2 linked regions of the Magnetospirillum sp. XM-1 genome follow. The protein of the gene in region 1 interacts with the protein of each later gene in a pairwise test. Links are inferred from orthologs where the notes say so. Each region holds a gene or a part of one and is shown on either strand. Other genes may lie near its edges. The genes, in order: recJ and XM1_RS22525.

The links.
Region 2: the proteins of recJ (region 1) and XM1_RS22525 interact in binary tests that used the Escherichia coli proteins (3 or more experiments, as listed by UniProt). The link is inferred for Magnetospirillum sp. XM-1 from one-to-one orthologs.

The regions. Positions count from the first base shown.
Region 1 is NZ_LN997848.1:1,580,197-1,583,508, reverse strand. What follows is about bases 73-3,072. They hold recJ (single-stranded-DNA-specific exonuclease RecJ), read left to right. Parts: upstream 73-684; coding sequence 685-2,460; downstream 2,461-3,072. Other genes in these bases: XM1_RS07415 (PAS domain S-box protein), read left to right, coding at 3,049-3,072; glpX (class II fructose-bisphosphatase), read left to right, coding at 73-688. Also shown: more of glpX, read left to right, coding at 1-72; more of XM1_RS07415, read left to right, coding at 3,073-3,312. UniProt on the Escherichia coli protein: Single-stranded-DNA-specific exonuclease.
Region 2 is NZ_LN997849.1:79,123-82,332, forward strand. Bases 277-3,174 are described here. They hold XM1_RS22525 (DNA topoisomerase), read left to right. Parts: upstream 277-614; coding sequence 615-2,735; downstream 2,736-3,174. Other genes in these bases: XM1_RS24625 (hypothetical protein), read left to right, coding at 277-559; XM1_RS22530 (hypothetical protein), read right to left, coding at 2,732-3,013; XM1_RS22535 (hypothetical protein), read right to left, coding at 3,078-3,174. Outside these bases: more of XM1_RS24625, read left to right, coding at 1-276; more of XM1_RS22535, read right to left, coding at 3,175-3,210.

The sequences.
Region 1 (3,312 bases):
CGCGCGCGGCGCCCACAACGCCCTGTCGGTAGTGGCCATGACCGAGGAAGGCAGCTTCCTCAAGGTGCCACAGCACTCCTACATGGAAAAGATCGTGGTCGGCGCCGGCCTGCCCGCCGGCCTGCTGGACCTGGATTCCACGCCCGAGGAGAACCTGTCGCGGCTGGCCGAGGCCAAGGGCCTGACCATCTCGGAACTGACCGTCAGCGTTCTCGACCGCCCCCGCCACGCAGAGCTGATCGAGCGCCTCTACGCCGCCGGCGTGCGGGTCACCCTGTTCGATGACGGCGACGTGTCCGGCGCGCTGGCCGCCGGCCTGCCCGGCTCGGGCGTCGACGTCTACATGGGCTCGGGCGGGGCCGCCCAGGGCGTGCTGGCCGCCGCCGGGCTGAAATGCCTGGGCGCCCAGATGCAGTGCCGCCTGCTGTGCCGCTCGGAAGCCGATCACGCCGCCGCCCGCCGGGTCGGCATCGGCGACACGCGGCGCAAGTGGAACATCGACGACATGGTGCGCGGCGAAGTGATGTTCGCCGCCACCGGCATCACCGACGGCCATGTGCTGAAGGGCGCCCGCCTGTTCCCCGGCAACCGGGCGGAAAGCCATTCCCTGGTCATGCGCTCGGCCACCGGCACCATCCGCCACTTAAGCGTCCAGCACGACCTCAGCCGGAGCCATCTGCCCGCATGAGCCATACCCAGCCCGCCTTCCTGGGGGTGGAGCGCTCGCTGTCCGGGCGGCGCTGGCTGGCGCGGCCCGGCGACGAACGCCTCGCCCTGGCGCTGTCCCAGCGCCTCGGCCTGCCGGAACTGGTGGGCCGCGTCCTGGCGTCGCGCGGCGTGGGCCTGGACGAAGCCGAGCGCTTCCTCAACCCGACGCTCAAGGACCTCCTGCCCGATCCCGGCCATCTGAAGGGCATGGAGCAGGCGGTGGAGCGGCTGGTCCGGGCGGTGACCCGGGCCGAGACCATCGGCATCTTCGGCGATTACGACGTGGACGGCGCCACCTCGTCGGCGCTGCTCAAAAACGCCATGGACGGCATGGGCGCCCGCACGCGGGTCTACATCCCCGACCGCATCAAGGAGGGCTACGGCCCCAACGCCCCCGCTTTGCTCCGCCTCAAGGACGAGGGGGTCGGCGTGGTGGTCACGGTGGATTGCGGCACCACCGCCTTCGACGCCCTGGAGACCGCGACCCAGGCCGGCCTCGACATGATCGTCGTCGATCACCATGTGGGAGAGACGGCGTTGCCCGCCGCCCTGGCGGTGATCAACCCCAACCGCCTGGACGAGACCAGCCCCCATGGACACATGGCGGCGGTGGGCGTCGCCTTCCTGCTGGCGGTGGGGCTCAACCGCGGCCTCAAGCAGGCCGGCTGGTACGCGTCGCGCCCCGCCCCCGACCTGATGCGCTGGCTCGACCTGGTGGCGCTGGGCACCGTCTGCGACGTGGTGCCCCTGGTGGGCGTCAACCGCGCCCTGGTGGTCCAGGGACTCAAGGTGATGGCACGGCGGGGCAATGTGGGCCTCGCCGCCCTGGCCGACGTGGCCGGGGTCAAGGAGCGCCCCGATTCCTATACGCTCGGCTACGTGCTGGGGCCGCGGGTCAATGCCGGCGGCCGGGTGGGCGAGGCCGAGCTGGGCACCCGGCTGATGTCCACCGACAATCCGGCCGAGGCCGCCGAGATCGCCCGCCAGCTGGACGGCTACAACAAGGACCGCCAGGAGATCGAGGCCGCCGTGCTGTACGACGCCATCGAACAGGTGGAAGGCCGCCCCGACGACGGCCGTCCCCTTCTGATCGCGGCGGGCGAGAACTGGCATCCCGGCGTCATCGGCATCGTCGCCGGCCGGCTCAAGGAGCGCTATGGCCGCGTCGCGTGTGTGGTGGCGCTGGAAGGCGACCAGGGCAAGGGCTCGGGCCGCTCGGTGTCCGGCCTCGATCTGGGCTCGGCCATCATCGCGGCGCGCCAGGCCGGGCTGCTTCGGGCCGGCGGCGGCCACGCCATGGCGGCCGGCTTCACCGTGGCCTGCGACAAGCTGGACGCGCTGTCCGACTTCCTGGCCGAACGCCTCCAGGCCCAGTTGGAAGGCGAGCTGGTGCCGCTGCTGGAACTGGACGGCGCGCTCGACGCCGGCGCGGCAGGCATCGAACTGGTGGAAACCCTCTCCCAGGTCGGCCCCTTCGGCTCGGGCAACCCGGAACCGCGCTTCGCCATCTCGGGCGCCCGCATCGCCAGGGCCGATGTGGTGGGCTCGGGCCATGTGCGCCTGATGCTGGCCGGCGCCGGCGGCAAGCGCCTGAAGGCCATCGCCTTCCGCGCCGCCGATTCCGAGATGGGCCACGCCCTGCTGTCCTCGGCGGGCGCCGCCTTCCACCTAGCCGGAACCCTGCGCGTCGACACCTGGCAGGGCAATTCGTCGGTCCAATTGATCGTCGACGACGCGGCAATCGCACGCTGATACGAAAAAGTCCGAATACGGCCTTGATTTTCCCCGCCGGGGCGGCTATCAAGTCGCCCTCGCGCCTCGACGTCCCCTTCGTCTAGAGGCCTAGGACACCGCCCTTTCACGGCGGCGACACGGGTTCGAATCCCGTAGGGGACGCCACGCGAATTTCTCAGCGAGCCAAGAACTGCCAAGAGCGGTTCTACGTCCAGGTTGGGCCCTCCGGCGGTCCGCTCCGACGGTCCCTGGCAAACTCGCGAGAACGATCCAGCCTCCCACCATAGCGCTCCGCCCGGCCCGGATTACGGCGAGGTGAGCATTCGCGAGCGTTTACAAGGGCCTTGAGCCCCAATCGGAACGGCGGACAGGCATCGCCCAAGAGTTGATTCAGCCCTGGGGCTGAGGCATCATTCACAATCCAGACATGATACGCGGCAAATTCATTTACCACCATCTGTTGTCGCGTTTATATTCCTTTGGTATTAATACGATGATTGCGAGGTCTGCGACTTAGGATAGGAGCGCCTGGGTCCAGACTCCGCTCCGAACCAAAGGAGCCAGCCAGGGATGGCTTGCCTCATGCGAAGTATGTGAGATGCCGTCATGATGCCCTCTCGTACCCGCTTCGTGGTCGTCACGGTCCTGGCTTACGCAATCGGGGCGTCGGTTTGGATTCTCGTGTCGGACTCGGTCATGGCGCTGTTGCTGGACCCCGAGACCATGACCCGATTCGCCAAGATCAAGGGCCTGGCCTTCGTCACCGTTACCGCGGCTCTTCTTGGCATGGCCATGTTCCGCATTCCCGCCAGGGGGATGAATACGGACGGTGCGCCGCACATATCCTCCTTGTCTTCGACCGTCGGTGGA
Region 2 (3,210 bases), on another replicon or contig:
ATACGCATCCGCTCTTTCCGCCATGGCGGCGGCCATCTCCTCCGGATCCCCCGATGAGGCCCAGCTTTCGGGAATCCGGGCGGCGAAGGCCGCGCTTGTGGGGATCAACCGCGTGGATGCCGTGCTGGCGCCGGATGCGCTCATCTCGGCGGATCTGGAGTCGCCACCCGTCCTTTCCGCCGTTTCCGGCTTCGCCTTCGAGCTGCTCCGCCATGGCGTGATGCTCTTCGCCGAATACGCCGGGGATCGCGGCTCCGCCATCGGCCCCTCGACATGGAACATGTCCGTTGCCGGAGCCATGCGGGAGCCGAATCCCGGCAAGCGCGCCGCCGCGTGGCGCAGCCTGTGGGATTCCGTCCGGAACGGGGAGGCTTCGGGCGCGAGCGATGCCGAGCTGTCCTTCATCGGCGGGTGCGTCGCCGACGATGATCCTGTCCTGGCATGGCTTGGCGGGCATGAGCCGGGCTGGAAGGCCGAATTCCAGAAGGCGAGGGAGGGATGGCCGGCCTTCGCCTGGCGGAAGGCGTCGCTGGACATGCTGGCGCGACCCGTTCCCTGAGTCCTCCCGGCCCGCGGCGATCTCACCTTCTGGGGAACCAGGAGGGAGAATCGCCATGCCGGCCAACGTCTATCTCTGCGAGAAGTACAACCAGGCCTCGGACATCGCCGGGGTGCTGGGCGTCGTGCGCCGCCATGACGGCTGGTTCGAAGTGAAGGGCGGGGACGCGGTCACCTTCGCGTCCGGCCATCTGCTGGCGCTGCTGTATCCCGAGGACTACGACCCGGCCTATTCGTCCTGGCAGGACAGCGTCCTCCCGATCGTCCCGGCCCCGTTCCGCCATCGTCCGCGGGATTCCCGGGCTGCGGGCCAGCTCAAGGTCATCCGGGGGCTGCTGGCCGGCGCCTCCCGCGTCGTCCTGTGCACGGACCCGGATCGCGAGGGCGAGCTGATCGGCCGCGAGATCCTGCGGGAGCTGCGGTGGAGCGGTCCCGTCGAACGGGCGTGGCTTCCAGCCCTCACCAAGCCGATCATCACGAAGGCTCTGGCGGCGCTCCTGCCGGGGACGAAGACGGCGCCGCTGGCGGATGCGGCCCTGGCCCGCTCGCAGGCGGACTGGCTGATCGGGATGAACCTCACCCGTGGTCTGTCGCGGCGGCTGGCCGGGCGGAAGACCTGCCTGAACGTCGGCCGGGTGCAGACGCCGACCCTCGCCCTGCTGGTGCGCCGCGAACGGGAGATCGCCTCCTTCGTCCAGCAGTCCTACTTCGAGATCCGGGCGGTGGTCGAGGCGTCGGGCATCGGCCCCGTCGAGATGCGCTACGCGCCGCCCGCCGAGGAGCGGCTGGTGGTCCGGGCCGATGCCCAGGCGATCGCCGCTTCCGTGGCCGGGGCCGTCGCCCCCATCCGGTCGAAGGAGGAGGCGAAGTCGGCGCCGCCGCCGGCCTTCTACGCGCTCTCCTCCCTGCAGATGGATGCCGACCGGCTGCTCGGCTTCGACGCCGACCGCACGCTGAAGGTCGCCCAGGCGCTCTACGACGAGAAGAAGGTGCTGACCTATCCCAGGACGGACTGCGCCCATCTTCCGGACGAGTTCGCCGCCGATGCTCCGGCGCTGCTGGGCCTGCTGGCCGGAATGCCCGAGCTGGCGGCGGTCGCCGGCCGCGCCGCGGCGGCGCCCGTCCTGCGGACCGGTTCGCACTACGACTCCTCCAAGCTGAAGAGCCACCACGCGATCACCCTGACCGGCACCGATCCGAGCGGACTGACGGGGGACGAGCGGGAGCTGTTCCTGCTGGTGGCCCGGCGCTTCCTCGCCGCGCACCTGCCGGATCACGAGTACATCAGCACCACGCTCACCTGGATGCCCGGGGCGCACGCCTTCGTCGCCCGGGGCCGGGTGCCGACGCGGGCGGGCTGGAAGGAGGCCTTCGACGCCGGCGGGCCGGAGGAGGACGGGGACGACGAAGCCGCCCGCCCGCTGCCGAAGATTCCGGATGGGACGCAGGGCACCGGGAAGAGCGCCGCCGTCGAGGAGAAGACGACGCGGCCGCCCTCCCGCTTCACCGAGGGGCAGCTCATCGACGCGATGAAGAACATCGCCCGCTTCGTGACCGACCCGGCGGCGAAGTCCAGATTGCGGGCCACCTCAGGACTGGGCACCGACGCGACGCGGAGCCCGATGATCGCCGAGCTGAAGAAGCGCGGGCACATCGTGAGGGAGAAGGGTCGCCTGCGCCCGTCCGGCGTGGCCACGGCGCTGATCGGCGCCGTCGAGAAGCACATCCCCGCCTGGGCGGATCCCGTCACCACGGCCCTCTGGGAGGACGAGCTGGAAGCCATCGCGGAGGGGAAGGGGCAGATCAAGCCGTTCCTCGACGGCATCGTGGCCAAGCTGCGGTCCGACATCGCCGTGCTCGACGCCCTGTCGGTGCCGTGGTCCGAGAGGATCAGCGCCGAGGCCAATCCCACGCCGGTCTCCGCCAAGGCCCCGCGCGGGCGCGGGAAGGCCAGCGGACGGCCAGCGCCAGCGAAGACACCTCAACCGGCCTCCACGGCCTCCGGAACGCCTTCCGCGGCTCCTGCCGCCGGGCGGACCGATCTGCGGGTGGCGTTCGCCGACAAGGACAAGGCGAAGGCCCTGGGGGCCCGGTGGGATGCGGATCGGCGGACGTGGTATGTCCCGGCCGGGGCCGCCCTTGATCCGTTCAGGAACGCGGGCTTCCTGGCGGCCTAGTCCGTGGGCGGATCGAGCGTGACCGGTCCATCCCAGCACAGGACGATGGAGGCGGCGATGGTGGAGAACGCGAACCGCCGATCCTCTTCCTTGAGGTGCGGCTCGACGGACTCGATGTGTTCCCGGATCCTGGCGAGCAGCTCGGGGCAGGCGATGCGGCGGTTCGGCGCCCGGCCTTCGAGGAGGCGCCGGTAGTGGCGGAGGTAGGCGGCGGAATCCATCGGCTTCTTCCTGGCGGTTGCCGCCTTCGCGCCGATCATGCCCTGCGCGGTGTCCATGGCCCTCTCCCGAGCTTCGTCTCTACCCAGTAGACATAGGGCGGAAGCGGCCTTCGGGACAGGCCTAGGCGGCAGCCATGTAGCGGCCTTCGAGCCGTTCGGCCCCGCATCCTCCGTCGATGGCCTGGTGGAGATCGGCGAGCATCATCCCCATCGCATCGAGATCCGCTTGGCTGGGGATGGAGGAATCCTCGGCC